2 regions of the Ornithinibacillus salinisoli genome follow, and region 1 is predicted to be linked to the other one. Evidence: a T-box and tRNA genes for the amino acid it is inferred to sense, from the RefSeq annotation. Region 1 holds a T-box; the other holds one or more tRNA genes.

What was found. The T-box of region 1 lies ahead of tyrS (tyrosine--tRNA ligase). A T-box ahead of a tRNA ligase gene usually reads a tRNA of that ligase, here a tRNA-Tyr.
Region 2: it has a tRNA-Tyr gene. The T-box ahead of tyrS (tyrosine--tRNA ligase) is inferred to sense a tRNA for this amino acid. The anticodon was not compared.

Annotation. Positions count from the first base shown of each region.
Region 1 covers NZ_JBHUMI010000018.1:46,624-55,605, forward strand. Annotated here, with positions in the region: gene ACFSTA_RS16170 (sensor histidine kinase) at 1-455, shown strand, start outside; gene ACFSTA_RS16175 (response regulator) at 452-1,084, shown strand; gene ACFSTA_RS16180 (ABC transporter ATP-binding protein) at 1,238-2,170, shown strand; gene ACFSTA_RS16185 (ABC transporter permease) at 2,186-3,451, shown strand; gene ACFSTA_RS16190 (ABC transporter permease) at 3,451-4,551, shown strand; gene ACFSTA_RS16195 (GntR family transcriptional regulator) at 4,897-5,274, shown strand; gene ACFSTA_RS16200 (ATP-binding cassette domain-containing protein) at 5,271-6,134, shown strand; gene ACFSTA_RS16205 (hypothetical protein) at 6,137-6,859, shown strand; T-box leader at 7,116-7,324, shown strand; gene tyrS (tyrosine--tRNA ligase) at 7,371-8,624, shown strand.
Region 2 covers NZ_JBHUMI010000005.1:128,935-137,916, forward strand. Annotated here, with positions in the region: gene rocF (arginase) at 73-978, opposite strand; gene ACFSTA_RS03130 (phosphomevalonate kinase) at 1,333-2,433, opposite strand; gene mvaD (diphosphomevalonate decarboxylase) at 2,444-3,421, opposite strand; gene mvk (mevalonate kinase) at 3,456-4,418, opposite strand; gene ACFSTA_RS03145 (hydroxymethylglutaryl-CoA reductase, degradative) at 4,415-5,704, opposite strand; tRNA gene ACFSTA_RS03150 (tRNA-Lys) at 5,904-5,979, opposite strand; tRNA gene ACFSTA_RS03155 (tRNA-Gln) at 6,293-6,367, opposite strand; tRNA gene ACFSTA_RS03160 (tRNA-Tyr) at 6,377-6,461, opposite strand; tRNA gene ACFSTA_RS03165 (tRNA-Thr) at 6,501-6,576, opposite strand; tRNA gene ACFSTA_RS03170 (tRNA-Val) at 6,583-6,658, opposite strand; tRNA gene ACFSTA_RS03175 (tRNA-Glu) at 6,663-6,737, opposite strand; gene fabI (enoyl-ACP reductase FabI) at 7,119-7,895, shown strand; gene ACFSTA_RS03185 (YwaF family protein) at 7,992-8,708, shown strand; tRNA gene ACFSTA_RS03190 (tRNA-Thr) at 8,771-8,843, opposite strand; tRNA gene ACFSTA_RS03195 (tRNA-Asn) at 8,865-8,939, opposite strand.

The DNA.
Region 1 (8,982 bases):
CGAATGCCAGTTTAGAGGAAACTAGAAGGGCAGTAAAATCTCTGAAAGCCAGTGATTCTGGAGGACTTCCTGGAATTTTACGTTTAATACGCAAATTGGAAATGGAAAGTTTTATACGTATTCATTTTTCTGTAAAACATGGTGCATTTACTGCTCCGTTAACCGGAGAGCAATCTTTTGTCATCTACCGTGCTGTGCAAGAGGCATTAACCAATATAATGAAACATAGTCAGGCAAGAGAAGCTGAGATTACATTTGAAGCACCTGGTGGGGGTGTTTTTCGCTTTGAAATTAGTAATCCAATTAGAGATAATAATAAATATCAGGAAGGGTTTGGACTAACTTCCATGCGGGAGCGGTTAGAGAAATTTGGCGGTGATCTTGAGGTTTTTAAAACAGAAGAGCAATTTGTTGTCACCGGATTTATAAAAATTGGATATGGGGGATTAGAATGATTCGGATACTATTGGCGGAAGACCAGGTAATGGTAAGACAAGGGTTGAAAATGATGATTGAGTCGGATAAAGAAATGAAGGTAGTGGGTGAAGCAGACAATGGCAAGGAAGCCATTCTCCTTTGTGAAAAACATTCGTTTGACATTGTGATCCTTGATATTCGTATGCCTGTAATGGATGGAATTGAGACTGCTAAAGTTATTCAATCTCGTTGGCCAAATACAAAAATCTTAATTTTGACAACGTTCGATGATGATAATTATGTGTTGGAGACGTTAAAAATAGGTGTTAGTGGTTACATCCTAAAGAACGGAGATACAGATTCTTTACTTCGCTCTATCCGAAGTGCATTGACTGGAGGTTTGTCCATTGAGGATCATGTGGCAGCAAAAGTCATGCCACTCCTATTAAAGAATGAGGAAAAAAAAGTTCCCGATTCATCCTTAACTCCACGTGAGAGAGAAATTTTAAAGGCCATTGGTGAAGGCCTGAATAATGGAGAAATTGCAGAAAGGCTTGCTATATCAATAGGAACAGTTAAAAATAACACCAGTCAAATTTTGAATAAACTAGAATTAAGGGATCGTACGCAGTTGGCTATTTATGCAATTCGCCATAATCTGGTATAAATAGAATAAAAAATGACGAAAGTAATGGATTAATTAAACTATCATGACTGGAGACAGTGGTGCCACTGTTTCTTTTTTTGTACATTAGAAAAAGACCGGGATGAAAAAGAATGTTATTAATTAGAAATATAAAACGGAAGGAGTGCTTCATAGATGCTTGAAACGGTAAATCTCAGTAAAACATTTAAAGACAATAAAGCAGTAGATGGAATTGATATATATTTAGATAAAGGTGAATCAGTTGGATTACTTGGTCCGAATGGTGCTGGGAAATCAACAACCATTTCCATGATTTCATCGCTATTAAAACCTACCACTGGGGATGTACGATTAAATGGAAAAAGTGCAATTAAAGACCCATCTGAAATTAGAAAGATGCTTGGTGTTGTCCCGCAAGAAATTGCTTTATACGAGGAACTATCTGCACATGAAAATCTTAAATTTTTCGGTGAAATTTATAAAGTTAAAAAAAATATGTTAGAGGATCGAATTCAGGAAGTACTTGAGATGGTTGGATTGAAAGAGCGACAAAAAGAGCTTGTTAAAACATTTTCAGGTGGTATGAAAAGAAGAGTAAACATTGCAGCGGCATTGTTGCATCGACCAGAAATCTTAATTCTTGATGAGCCGACCGTAGGCATTGACCCGCAATCAAGAAACCATATCTTGGAGACAGTTCGAAATCTAAATGAGGAACATGGAACAACTATACTTTATACGAGCCACTATATGGAGGAAGTAGAGCAATTATGTAATCGTGTCTATATTATGGACCATGGGAAAGTAGTAGCGTCTGGCACAAAAACTGAATTACTAAGTATTTTGTCCAGTGAAGATACCATACAAGTGCAGCTTAGTAAAACGAGTGATGCATTAATCGAAAAGATAAAAGTCATGGAACATGTGCGTCAAGTGGATGAAACAAGTGATGGAATCCGCATTATTTCTAAAAAAGGCAGTAATATTCTAAGTGACTTAGTACATGCTGCCGAAAAAGAGGAAAGTCAGATTACGAACTTTCGAGTAGAAGTACCAAGTCTTGAAGATGTATTCCTACATTTAACTGGTAAAACGTTACGAGATTAAAAGGAGGTAATAGAAATGGGCTCATTTTTAAGAAAAGATTTTTTAGTGTTTTGGAGAGACCGCAAAGAGATTCTGTTGGCTCTATTACTTCCGATCGTTATTATTGTTGTATTAAGCATTGCCTTTTCTGGATTATTTAATAACGATTCAGAGTCTGTAAATATTGATATAGCTATTGTTCAGGAAGATGATGAAGCGTTGGGATTGGAACAATTTGAAGAAACCGTGGAAGGTATGGAATTATCCTCGATGGAGAAAGGAGCGATTCTTGAACAAGTTTCACAAGTTAGGCCAATTCGTTTCATCCACGATTTTATTAATAATCCGGAATTGAAGGATTGGTTGAACTCACAGGAATTACCGGAAGCAGAAGCCATAGAATTAGTGGAAGCTGGTGAGTTAGATGCTATCATTAAGGTTCCTAAAGGATTCACGTATGAGGTTTTATCTCAGGTGATGTTAGGGGAGCAATCAGACGTTCCATTAATTATCCACGCTGAGGAGCAATCGAACGAAGTTAGTGTCCTTCAAGATATCGTTTATAATTTCATTAATACGCTTAATTTGCAATTTGCACTAGGAAGTAGAGCAGGTGCTGAATTGGCAGAACCGGATCTGCCCCAAGGGGGAACAGAAATAATGGGGGGCGTTGATGTTGATAATTATAGCATGACTCAATACTTTACGATTGCAATGAGTACGCTTTTTGCTCTATTTATTTCCCAGACGATTGCGTTAAAAACCGTGACGGAGAAGAGGGAAAGAGTTTTTAATCGGATCTTATTGACCAATAGTAATCCCCTATATTATCTAATGGGTAAAACATTTGCAACGTTTTGTTTAGTCTGGTTACAGATGATGATTACGATTACGGTTTCGCAATTAATATTAGATGTCTTTCCCGGAAAATCGCTTGATTTTTGGCTCGGTTTAATAGCTGTCATTACCGTTTATGCTTTATCGGTCGCCGGATTATCTGCGGTATTTACAACCATAACATTAAATCTGCATGACCCAAATGCAGTGAGTGGATTAACTACATTAATTATTATGACGATTGGAGTTCTTGGAGGTGGTTTCTTTCCAATACAAGGGCTTCCCGAGTTTATGCAAAGAATTGGGGAATGGACGCCAAATGGTCTAACACAGACCGTTTTGATCGAGTGGATTCAATATACTGATTTGCAGGACTTAATCATACCAATTATTATCCTTATCGTATTTTTCATTGTCTGTTTGATTATTGGAATGGTGGCCTTTCCAAGGAGGGGGAGAGTATAATGTACCCAGTTTTTATGGCACAGTGGACGAAAGATAGACGAAAGCCACTAACAATTATTTTATTTATTGTATTAAGTATTATAGCAACCGTAATATTTGGAGATAACTCACAGTATGCACAAACATCTGTTGCGATTTTTAGTTCTGAATCAAACGCTCAAGAAATTGAAGGGAAATGGGCAGAATTATTAAATGAGGATAGTGATATTGAATTTGTTATTACGGACGAAAAGAAAGCACGTAAAGATGTTTCTGAAGGAAAAAGAGATGTAGCCATTCGGTTAATGGAGAGCGATTATCGTTTGGTTACTGCATCCGATATGCCAAGTATACAACTTGTTGAGCAGGAAGTTGATAAAGTATTTACAAAAGAGGCAACACTTGAAGCGGTTGCAGGTACAGAGGATACTTCTGAATTACGAAATGAAGTGGACAATTATATGGATCATCCACCAATAAAAGTTGAATCACAAACGCTAACTGGTGGAGAAGTTCCACAGCATAATATGGGGATGCAATTATTATTTGGCTTTACCTTGTTTATGGCAATGTTTACCATTGGGTTTAAAGTAAATGGAATCAATGCAGATAAGGTAAGTGGCATATGGAACCGATTGATTCTTTCTCCGGTAAGTAAGACTAGTATGTATGTAGGACATTTATTTTATAGTTTTTGCGTTGGTTTCTTTCAAATGATAGCTGTTTTTCTCATTTTTCAATATATAATGGGCTATGATATTGGGAACCTTAGAATGATTCTGGTTATTACGGCAGTGTATACACTAAGTATGGTTAGTATGGCGATGTTAATTGCTGGTATCACCAAAACCCCTGAAAAATTTAATATGATCTATCCATCGATCATTCCAATTATACCTATCATCAGTGGTGTTTATATGCCTCCAGGAACAATAAGTAATCCAATCCTTCAATTTATAGGAAATCTATTTCCGTTGTCTCATGCTACAGAAGCAATGATGGATGTAGCTCTGTTTAATGCACACTGGAATGATATTGCTTTATCAATTTCCTTAATGTTACTTATTGGTGTGGTGTGTATGGGGGTAGGAATTAATATGGTTGAACGGATAAGGGGATGAAATAGCGAAGAGTTGTTAAACCCTGATTAAGTTTAAAAATAATATGCGAATTCGGGCTCCTTTTGATATTAAACCCTTATATCTAATTAAACAACTTTTCTGGATTTTTTGTTTCCAAGTGAAACGCTTAATTTGTTCAAGTGAAAAGTACCAATGATTACAAGAACACTGACTCTTTCTAAATTAATGGATCGAGTTCAGTGTTTTTCTATTTAATCACACATCATAACTACTTAGAGTTTTATAGAATGGTCTTTACAAATTCGAACCTCTGATGTATAGTTGGTTACACGAGTATACAACCGAACAATTCGACTTCATGTACAAATCGAGAAAAAGAAAGGAGTGTTCTTGTTGAAGCCAATATTAGACGAGTCACTACCGATCTTTCAGCAAATTGCACAAATCATAAGAAATGACATTGTTGAAGGACATTTAAAAGAAGAAGAAAAAGCTCCATCTGAAAATGAACTGTCAAATTTTTATAACATTAATAGGGCAACGGTGAGAAAAGGATTACAAACCTTGGTTGATGAAGAAATAATATACAAAAAACGTGGGATTGGGATGTTTGTTGTGAAAGGGGCAAAAACAAAATTGTTAAATGAAAGGAAAAAACAGTATAAAAAAGAATATATTTTGCCACTGCTTGAAGAAGCAAAGCGGTTGGATATGAGTGTTGATGCAGTATTGGAATTAATAAAAGAGGAGGAAAACAAATGATACAGGTTGAGAATGTTACCTATGGTTACGGAGATGCACCAGTACTTGAGGATATTTCCTATAGCGAACAGGAGTATGGTATTACTGCAATTTGGGGACGAAATGGGGCAGGAAAAACCACATTAATGAAACTTCTTGCTGGTCATGAAAAGCCTAGTAAAGGCAAAGTTGAAATTATGGGAATGGCTCCCTATAACCATGCAGAAGCTGTTCAGTATGTATGTTATATGCAAGAGGAACACCCATTCAGTAGCATATGGAGTGTAAAAGATGCCCTGCGATTTGGTAAGTATTATTATTCCAATTGGGATGAGGATTTGGCTAAACGACTTTTAAAGACCTTTCGGTTAGATGAAAAGAAGAAAATATCTAAATTGTCAAAGGGAATGAAATCAGCTTTGCAATTTATCATAGGTATTTCTAGTCATGCAGAAATTACGATCCTTGATGAACCTAGTAATGGATTGGATGCAAGCATGCGTAAGAAAATGTATCAGTCTTTACGTGAAAGTCACGAGGAACATCCACGATTGATTTTGCTGTCTACGCATCATATTGAAGAAATACAGCCTATATGTGAATCACTAGTTGTTGTTCATGACAAAAAAGTATTCATACATGAATCCATGGATGAGATGAGGGAGTATGGAGTATGGTTAGCAGGAGAACAAAACAAGATAGAAAAAGTGGTTGATGGATTAAGTATCTTAGAAAAAAGTGGATTAGGGTCAAGATTAAAAGTGATGGTTGATGTACCTTTTAATGATGAGTGGAAAGACATTGCATCACATCATGGACTTTCTATAGAAAAAGCTAAGCTACAGGATTATTTACTAAATAAGACGGAGGAGGCAGAGTAGGGATGAATTCATTATATGGAACAATTCGTTTAGTATCGGAGGATGCCCTATATTTTTTGGGTAAAATGGTGTTTCTCTACATTACCATTCCATTGACGGTGTTTTGGCTCCTTATTGGATATATATTTGGGATTGGAAATGATGTAGTTGCTTCGATTTCAGGTCCCGCATATTTCTTTATTATGTTATTTTCCATAGGTGGGTATAAATCACTGTATCCAATTGCGATCGGTTTGGGAAGTACGAGGGTTCAATTACTCAAGGTATTTTATGGTATTGGTATATTAGCCGTTGTCATGAGTATTATATTTTTAAATGTATTACAATTTATTTTAAAAACTGTATACCTTCAATGGGAAATCGGAGCGAATATTTTACATCCGGGGATTTTCTTAGTAGGTGATTACCATTTCTTTGCTTATTTATGGATTGATCTTATGTTTGGACTCTTTTTGTTCGGAGTACCTTTCCTACTATATAGTATTAATTTTCGGTTGGGGATGCGAAAAAGTATAATCATCCTCATGTTGTTGTCGATCATGGTTATGTTTTTGTATTATGGTGGTTATTTAAACAATAGTATGGAGTGGTTTTTAGGATTGGATTTAGATGCTCTGGGAATGACATTAATTACTTTACTAGGTTTATGTAGCATTGGCGCATTATTATTATCATATCCAATTTTACGAAATGCTCCGTTGAAGGCAAAGACTAGAAAGGATTAAACTGGGAATATTGCTCCAGCAGATTACTTTGCTTTCTGAGTGCACGGACATAGCTTCTTCGAAAAAAAAATCACTTTCTTTACCAGTAGCGATTCGCTCGCAATCAGGTGCAGTGAAGATTGTAAAGTACATTACTAGTGGAAATTTACGAAGACTCGTTGAAAAGCTACAGTTCGTAAAATAAATATAAATATCATATTGATTCATAGGCATTTTCAGGGTATGATATACAGAAATATTTGTAAATTAAATAAAACTATAAGTAATGATAGAAATTAGTAGTGACTTATCTCCCTGTTCCAGAGAGCTGATGAATGGTGTAAATCAGTACAAAGATAAGCGCGAATTACCTTCTTGAACTTTCTTTACGAAGTTGCATGTAGTAAAGAACGGGCAAACCGTTATCGTTTTGAGTGGAAGAGTAATCTTCAATAAGGGTGGTACCACGTTAACCACGTCCCTTTTTTAGGGACGTGGTTTTTTAATACTTGGAGAAATGGAGGAGATATGTTTGGAAGAATTTTTAGAAAACCTTACAAGTGAACAATTAGCTGAAGTCAAGAGGCAATATGATATTTATAGTAATGGAGCAAATGAGATAATTCCTGAAATAGAACTGAAGAACAAGATCGCTAGGTCATTATTAAAAAATAGTCCGTTGAAAATAAAGCTAGGATTAGATCCATCTGCCCCAGACGTTCATTTAGGTCATACCGTTGTGTTAAATAAACTTAAACAGTTTCAAGAAAACGGACATATTATCCAAGTTATCATTGGAGATTTTACTGGTAAAATAGGTGATCCAACTGGAAAGTCGACAGTAAGAAAACAACTTTCTATGGAGGAAGTTAAGAAGAATGCTAAAACATATTTTGATCAATTTAATAAAGTTTTAGATATGGAAAAAGTAGAATTGCATTATAACTCAAAATGGCTAAGCAGACTTAACCTAGAAGAGATTATTAATTTATCTTCAAGTATCACAGTAGCACGTTTACTTGAGAGAAATGATTTCTCAGAGCGTTTTTCTACCGGAAAACCAATTTCTTTGCATGAATTTTTTTACCCACTCATGCAGGGATATGATTCCGTTGAGCTTGAAAGTGATGTAGAACTTGGTGGTACTGATCAGCATTTTAACGTATTAATGGGTAGGCATCTACAAGAGCATTTTGGAAAAGAAAAACAAATTGTTATGTTACTTCCTTTACTTGAAGGTCTTGATGGTGTAGAAAAAATGTCTAAATCCAAAAAAAATTATATAGGGGTTGATGATAAACCAAGTGAAATGTACGGAAAAGCAATGTCCATACCCGATGAATTAATTATAAAATATATTGATCTCATCACGGATTTATCACTTGAAGAAAAGAATCTAACGAAAGACCAATTAGAGAATAGAAAGCTTCATCCAAAAGATGCAAAGATGTTGTTAGCAAGGACTATTGTACGGATGTATCATGGCGTTGAGGATTCTGAGAAGGCTGAAGAAGCCTTTAAAAAAGTGTTTCAGAATCGTTCACTACCTGATGAAATTCCAGTAGTGAAATGGCAAGGAGAACTACTAGTTCCATTAGTAGATCTACTTGTAGAACTAAAATTAATAAGGTCAAAAACGGAAGCACGTAAAATGATACAGAATGGCGGGGTAAGGGTAGATACAGTTAAGGTTAATGACATACAATTACAAGTAAATACGATGGATCAGCCTATTATTCAAGTTGGGAAACGTAAATTTATAAAATTGCAGGTAAAGTTAATTTAAATAAGTGGATACCATTGAGGAGTCCAAAAGAGAGCATTCGAACGGAACAACAATGACATGTTAGATAGAGGTGCTGATAATCAAGGGGAGTATTTGATTGTTGAACATCTAAAACAAAACCGGCATTAAATTGAACAAAACACTCCTCAAATGTATCTATTTTAAGGTAATTGTGTTACAGTATAAATGCCTATAAATATAATTTATAGGCAATTTTTATTAGAGACTCTTAGACGGTTCATTAAATCTAATTATGTTCCATATAGGTATCTTGTGAATGCCAAAGATTATTGCATTTGTACCAATTATTTGGTTTTAATAGGTAAAACTGTAAATGTAATAACATAGTCAAACTGTT
Region 2 (8,982 bases), on a different contig from region 1:
CTTACATAGAAATCTTCATTAAAAAAGACATTACAATTTGAGTAAATTGTAATGTCTTTTTTATTTAGGTCGTTATTTTAACTTTTCACCAAATAAAGAACCCATTAATCCAACAGCCATTGCTGCTGTCTTATTCTTTTCATCCAAGATCGGATTTACCTCAACAAATTCCGCAGAGGTTAGAATTTGCGAATCTGCAAGCATTTCCATAGCTAAATGGCTTTCCCGATATGTCATCCCACCTAGAACTGGAGTACCTACACCAGGTGCTTCTTTCGGATCCAGGCCATCTAGGTCAAGACTCAGATGAACGCCATCAGTGCGTTCCTTTAAATAATTAATAGTTTCTTCCATGACATGAGACATTCCATTACGATCTATTTCATGCATCGTATATACTTTAATGCCTTTTTCTCTAATTAATTCCCGTTCACCTGGGTCAAGCGAACGTGCACCGACGATTACAATATTTTCTGGTTTAATCTTTGGAGCATAGCCAAAAATATTCGTTAATTTCTCGTGCCCTATTCCTAAACTTATTGCTAATGGCATACCGTGAATATTTCCTGAAGGGGACGTCTCACCTGTGTTTAGATCACCGTGAGCATCATACCAAATAACTCCAAGATTATCATAGTATTTAGAGGTTCCTGCCAAGCTACCGATCGCAATACTATGATCCCCACCCAAAATTAGGGGGAAACGATCTTTTTGTATTTCTTCATCCACCATTCTAGCTAAATGTTCATTAGCTTCTATCACTTGTTCTAAGTTTTTTAAATTTGTTCCATCATTATAATTAACTTTTTGATCAGGTCTATTGATTGGGATATCACCTAAATCATGGATATCAAAGTCTAGCTCCTGTAATTTTTCAATTGCTCCCGCATAACGTATTGCACTTGGGCCCATATCGACTCCACGTCTACTTTGGCCTAAATCCATCGGAACACCTATCATAGATATTTTCTTTTTCATTTTCTCTGCACCTCCAAAATTTTCTGTGTTGCCAAGAATAAACCCTACATCAATTATGTATTGCTTACACTTTTCTAAAGCCGCCTTAATCTACTATATTTTAGCTAAAAATAACAAACGACTCAACTTAACAATAAAATGCATATATATACACTACATAAAAGAAAACACGCCCTTTTATAGGAATATGTCGACTTTGGGCGCAAAACCCGGTTTTTGTCGGTCGTCCTTTTATCTTACAGTTTAAGGGAATTGTTTTTGTACGGAGGTGGAGCAAGTAGTGCTAATGCTCTAGCTCTGTAGTTTGACGTGGCTAAAAAAAATCAGGTGATAGTATTACTATCGATCCCGATTTTATCGTACTCTTTTAGCACCACTCTCAGAAACAGCTAAATCCAATACCCGAATTCCTGCTTCTTCCCATGCTCGCTTCACCTGATCCGCTTTTTCCTTGGTAGGCAAAAAGGCAATGCCACAATCTCCTCCACCTGCACCTGATGGTTTTCCTGCACCATCATATTGTTCTGCAATATCACACAACTTGGTAAGTAAAGGTGTTTCAATTTCAACATTGGCTTCCTTACCCACATCTGCTAGTGCTCGTCGATTTTGTTTTATACCGTTAATTACTAACATAGGATTGTCTTCCTTTACTCCTGTTAAAAAGGAACTTACTGCCTTTTCACTTTGCGAAAGGAATATCTCATATTTTGCTATATTATTATCTTTTAATTTCATCAGCTCATTAACCAGCTTTTTCGTAGAAGCTGGTTTCCCTGTCCATCCAATACAAAGATGTAGATGTTGGGGATATGGTAGCGATTGTACAGATAAATATGTCCAGTCCCTTTCCAACAACTCCTTTATTGAACTTGCCTGTTCATATTCCTTTTGTAGCCAATACGCCTGAAAAGAGGAATATTCAAGTATTCCCCCATAACTAGAAGCCGCAACATCTGCTCCGGATCCATTACCTTGTGTTGCCGCATGTGTAATAGCAGCTAACTTATAAATTACATGGGCTTCAGGTTTATTTGGTAAATATTTTTCAAGAATTGCAGCAACCACAGACGTTACTACTGCTGCACTAGATCCCAATCCATATTTAACCCCTGTATCATCTAATTCACTTTTAACCGTTAGTAGAAATTTCTCCGGGGTAAACCCACATTCATTCAAGTATGCTAAAGCAATACCCATTGCATTTGCTACAAAATGAGTCCTTTCATCAGTAGCATCCACCACTACTTTTCTACCTTCAAATTCCCATTTTAATTCGACCATATTAAAATTTTCTAACGTGAGTAGATTCTGTTCACTATTTTCAATAGTAGTATAAACATAACGGTCCACTGCCAAAACAGCTAGCTTATTATATGGCTCTAGCACTGCAAATTCACCAGCAATCATTAATTTTCCGGGAACTCTAACCGTCAACGATGTATTTGGCAACACAATTCAACCCCTATATGTAGGTTACTCCTTGCCCGGAACGACTAAGTTTAACATCAGTTACACCAGGAATTTCTCGGAGGATATCTTGAACTTTTTCTTCATTTTCTGGTAAGTAAAGCACTTTAACATTTGGTCCAGCATCTATTGTGAAATATGCAGGAATACCATTTTCTCTTAGTTGTTGCACGGTTTGCATAACCGCTAATGTTGTATCATGCCAGTACGTAAATGGAGGATTTGCACCCAACGTAGTAGCGTGCATTTTCAAGCAATTTGCTTCAGCAATCTGTCCAACTTTTTCAAAATCACGCTCTTTTATACCTTGCTTTATATCTTCAAGATCACTCGGAATACTATCTACCCAACTAGAAAAAAATGGAGAGGTTTCAACCGTGCGTCTCATACCCTCTCGGCTAGATACTTTCTTCATTTTCGCAGATAACACAACTGCAGCCACACGAACATCCCAATGATCTTGTGGAGAAACAGGAACAGCATATGAATCTGACCCATCTAGTTCCATACCTTTATGCCATTCAACAAAACCACCGTAAATTGAACGGCAAGCAGAACCAGACCCTTGTCTTGTTATTTTAGAAAGCTCTTGATCCGATAAACCTAAGTTAAGTGCCCGTGCTGCTGCTGCTGCCAAAGCTGCAAATCCAGATGCTGATGAAGCAAAACCTGCAGCTGTAGGCACCTCATTAATAGAGTGGACTTCTGCAAATAATGTCTTTTCTTGAGCATATTCACGTATCAAATCGAGGAACTTTGTTACACGGTGATACTGTTCATCAGTAACAAGCTTATGATCTAAATAAAAAATATCTTCTGTTAAATCCTCACGAAATTCTACAGTAGTCTTTGTGTAAAATCCGTCCAATGTTAAGGAAAGACTATTGTTAGTCGGGAGTATTAATTTTTCATCACGTTTTCCCCAATACTTAATTAAAGCAATATTCGTATGCGCTTTTGCCGTCGCCTTCATTTAAATCTCCTCTTCCGATCCAATGTTAACTAAATTAATCTTGTTTTCTTAGCACAAAAGGCCACACTGTATGGGCGCCAAATTTCTTAAGCTTTTCAGCGAGTTGTCTGGAATGAACTTCATTTTTTGCTAATGCAATAATACATCCACCATTCCCACCGCCAGTTAATTTCGCACCTAGGGCTCCTTCTTGACGAGCAAAATGTATTAATTTATTTAGACCTGCATCACTTACACCTAATGATTCTAATTCTTTTTGAGCCTCATTCAACATTTGCCCTAAAAAGTTCTTTCCAGCTTTTTCTAATGCATATTTTGCTTGATGTGTTAGTTCACCAATTCGTTCAATTTTCGAATGGATACGCCTTGGAGCAGTTTTTAGTAAATGGGCAACTGATTCAACCGCTGAACGCGTATCTCCAATTCTCCCTGAGTCTGCAACAATAAAGTGGAAATCAGAACCTGGCTTAATGTAATGAATTGGCGTTTCCTTCTCAAACCATACCGGTGATTCCGATGTGATAGTTAACGTATCAATTCCACTCGGTGAGCCATGTGCAAATGTTTCTGCGATATTAGCAAAATGGAGCAATTCATTTTCTGTATAACTAACATCCGCATAGGCGAATAATGATCGAATGATCGCAATGGCAACGGAAGCACTTGAGCCTAGCCCTTTACCAGGTGGTATCGATGACTTTACACGAATTATTAAATCTCTCTTTGGTAATTGAAGATGCTCTAATGTCGCTTCGATACTATTAATGATTCCATCCAAGGTTATAGGAGCTGACTCCATCGCCCCCTGATAAAATGTGCTATCGAAAGTTATTGGACCGGAGATTCGTTCGATCACTGATTCGACTCCAACTAATGGAAAAGGGATAGCGATAGCAGGTTGCCCGTGTACAACTGCATGTTCCCCAATCAGAATTAGTTTACTATGAGCTATTCCTATAGCTGTTTTTTCTGTTGTTGTTAATTTTTCGATACTCATTTTGAATATTGTGCCACCAATTCTTTAGCTTTTCCAACACGGATTTCTTTTTCTTCTACTAACTTCTCTGCAATAATATCGATCATCTCCCCAGTAGCTCCAGCCGCTATTGCAACAGAGCGTGAATGTAATGCCATATGACCTTTTTGGATACCATCTGTCACTAAGGCTTTTAATGCTCCTAGGTTTTGCGCTAAACCTACAGTAACGATTACTTGAGCCAACTCTTGTGCTGATTCAACACCTAATATACTATGCGCAACTTTAGAAATCGGATGTACCCGGATAGAACCCCCAACCGTTCCAACTGACATTGGAAGCTCTAATTCTCCAACTAAATTTCCTTCTTTATCAACAGACCATGTAGTCATGGAACCATAATGTCCAAACCGAGCTGCATAGGCATGGGCACCCGCTTCTACCGCCCGCCAATCATTACCAGTTGCAATGACGATCGGATCAATTCCATTCATGATACCTTTGTTATGTGTCACAGCACGATAAGGATCTGATGCTGCAAATTCATATGCATGGACAACACCATCTCTTACTTCTTCTCCAGAATAACCGCCACTTTCCAATAATTCAGGTGGTATAACACATTTTGCTTTTGCTAAACAACGGTCTGCATAATTGGATAATATCCGTAAATATACTTTACCATTTGTAATTTCTTCAACTGTTGGCGCAAGTGCTTCTACCATTGTATTAATTACATTCGCTCCCATTGCATCGCATGTGTTTACATAGACATGCAAAACGAGCATTTTCCCATAGGAGGAAGTGGAATCCTCATTTAATATACGTACTTCTATATCCTCTGCTCCTCCACCTCTTTCTAACATACTTGGATGCGCAGCGTTTGCTATATCAATTAATTTTTGTTTATCACTTAATAGTGCTTGTTTTGCCAACTGAAAATCTGGACATCCAACTACTTGGATTTGCCCAATCATGACTCGTTCTGTTGCTTCAGCTGTAAATCCACCAGCTTCTCGCACAATTTTTGCAATATAACTAGCAGAGGCCACAACGGATGGCTCTTCGATAGCCATTGGTACTACATACTCTTTCTCATTAATTAAGAAGTTTAAGCCCAATCCTAACGGAAGTGGAAAGGTTCCAATAACATTTTCAATCATTTTATCTGCAGTATCAACGGGTAACGGGTCTTTTGCATACAAATTTTCTATTTCCTCTTGTGAGAACGTATGAATATTCGCTAATAGTTCTCTCCGTTCTTCTACAGTTTTATTATAGAAACCAGGTATTCTAGAAGAATTCATATTATACCATCCTTTATAGCATCTATTAAAAAATCAAAGTTAATATAATTATATCGTATCAAATACATTATAGTATACTTAATTTACTTTATCTATTATGTTAAAAAAATGCTTAAAATGCAAATAAAACAAGGTTGTATGCTGTTAGCAACCTTGTTTTATTTAAGATATTTTATGTAATTGTATTATTGTTAATAAATGGTGAGCCATGAAGGATTCGAACCTTCGACCCTCTGATTAAAAGTCAGATGCTCTACCAACTGAGCTAATGGCTCATTAAATTATGAGTTCTTATTCTATTCGTGCGTTCATCCAAATGACCCCTACATCTTATAGCTTATTCAAAGATGATTGGTGCTTCGGGGTTACTCGAAGCTTACTCGGTAGTTGCTTTGCTCGTTGCTCTACCTGTGCTCGTCGTGTTGCAAGTAAGTCACGAAGTAGCACTCCTCGCAAGCCTGCACATAGCAGCGTATTCGATGATGCTTGCGGCTAGCTAATGGCTCGTTTAATTATGAGTTCTCTAGTTTTTACCTATGTATATTAATAAAACATTCAATTTCACAGCTATTTAAGGCAAAAAAAAAATGGCTGGGCTACCAGGATTCGAACCTGGGAATCACGGGATCAAAACCCGATGCCTTACCGCTTGGCTATAGCCCAACAAACTAATGGTGGAGGGGGGCAGATTCGAACTGCCGAACCCTGAGGGAGCGGATTTACAGTCCGCCGCGTTTAGCCACTTCGCTACCCCTCCGTAGTTAGTTTAATCAATGTTATTTTTTTTATACATAAATGGTGCCGGCCAGAGGACTTGAACCCCCAACCTACTGATTACAAGTCAGTTGCTCTACCAGTTGAGCTAGGCCGGCAAAATATGGTGGAGGATGCAGGGCTCGAACCTGCGACCCCCTGCTTGTAAGGCAGGTGCTCTCCCAGCTGAGCTAATCCTCCGTGTTGGTGACCCGTACGGGATTCGAACCCGTGTTACCGCCGTGAAAGGGCGGTGTCTTAACCGCTTGACCAACGGGCCATTCATTAAACCCTATTAGCTTGTTTCAGCCAACGAATTTTATTATATACAGATTCGACACCTTTGTAAAGAGGAAATCATTATTTTTTTTAAAAAAAGTTTATCCTTTAACAAAAACCTTGATATGACTTGATTTACAACAATTATTAGATGATATTTCATTGTAATCAATACCTTTTTAACTTTAATTATTGGTGTTTTTTTTTTTATATTTACAAAATAAAAAATACTAAAAAGTTCATTTCATAAAAGATTTTCGAAGACATATTCTGACACAGTCCATTAAAAATTACATGAAAAAAGTTAATTAGCAAAATTGGTTTTTTCTTTAATCAGATGATAGGATATAATGGATAATGAAAACTATTTGGAGGTGTAATAATGTCTGGGTTATTACAGGGAAAGAATATTGTAATTATGGGTGTAGCGAATGAAAGAAGTATTGCCTGGGGAATTACAAAATCATTACATAATGCAGGAGCTAATTTAATTTTTACTAATAGACAAGAACGTTCTTATAATAAACTATTGAAGCTTCTCGAAAAAAACGAAATCGAAGCAAAGCTAGTAGTTAATTGCGATGTTGCTAGTGATGAAAGTATCGCCCTTGCATTTGACAAAATAAAAGAGGATGTCGGTGTTATACACGGAGTTGTACATGCCATCGCTTTTGCAAATCGTGATGAGCTAAAAGGAGAATATGCTGATACATCTCGTGAAGGGTTCTTATTGTCTCAAGAAATTAGTGCATATTCACTTGTTGCAGTTACTAAAGCTGCTAAAGAGTTAATGACTGAAGGTGGAAGTATTGTCACTCAAACATATTTAGGTGCAGAGCGTGTGATTCCAAATTATAATGTTATGGGTGTAGCTAAAGCTTCACTTGAAGCCAGTGTAAGGTACTTAGCAGAAGATGTTGGAAAATACGGTATTCGTGTTAACGCTATATCCGCTGGACCAATTCGTACACTTGCTGCTAAAGGAGTTTCAGGATTTAATGAAAAAATGGGTGTTGTCGAAGAGAAGGCTCCATTACGCAGAAATGTAGATCAAGATCAAGTTGGAGATGCCACGATGTTCTTTATAAGTGACTTATCTCGAGGAGTAACCGGGGAAGTATTACATGTTGATTCTGGTTTCAATATTATCGGTGGATAAATAACATCCTTTTTAACAATCAACTATCAGACGCTTACTTAAACTAATAGTAGGCGTCTTTTAACATATAATGAAATAAGGAGGGGGGAGTATTAGGTGCAAAGTTGGTTTGGAAAAACAACTGATATCACGTTTGAAGTATTTGAAATGAACCATATCATTATGATTTCAATTCATGTCATTGGATCTCTTCTCCTATTTAACTTAGGTAAGAGGCTATCATCCCGTACACAACATTTCATACGTTGGGGATTGTTATGTACTCTAATCCTTTCTGAAATAAGCTATCAAGTCTGGGGGATATACAATGGAGCATGGAATCCGAGAGAGTTTTTACCATTTCAACTATGCAGTATAGCTGGGATTATAGCAATGTTTGCACTATACTCGAAAAATATTAAATTAATTCAATTACTTTTTTTCATTGGCATTATTCCATCGATATTGACGGTTTTAACTCCTGAATTACATCATGGTTTTCCACATTTTCGCTTCTGGCAATTTTTTATTCATCATATTGTATTAACTTGGGCTAGTATATTTCTTACAATCTCTTTTAATGTAAGAATCTCACTAATAATTACAATTGAAATCTATATATATTTATTAGTCTATGCAGGATTTATTGGCTTTTTAATAAATCCAATATTCAATGCGAATTACTTATTTCTCGCTAATACACCAAGAGCAAATACACCTTTAGGTTTACTTGGGAGTGGTTTATCGTATTATGTAAATCTTTGTCTTATTGGTTTAGGTGTTTTTCTATTACTATTTGTTTTTTATAAACTTTTTGTAAGACTTATAAAGTAAAGTTTATCATTTTTTAGATCAAAAAAAGGATTACCTCATTCGCAATCCCTTTTCATGTTAAGAGCTTCCAAGCGGACTTGAACCGCTGACCCCCACCTTACCATGGTGGTGCTCTACCGACTGAGCTATGGAAGCATATTTTTTTAGACAAAAAAATGGCTCCACAGGTAGGACTCGAACCTACGACCGATCGGTTAACAGCCGATTGCTCTACCACTGAGCTACTGTGGAATAATCAAATTTAGATATTGTTTGTCTTGTTTTTAACACAAAT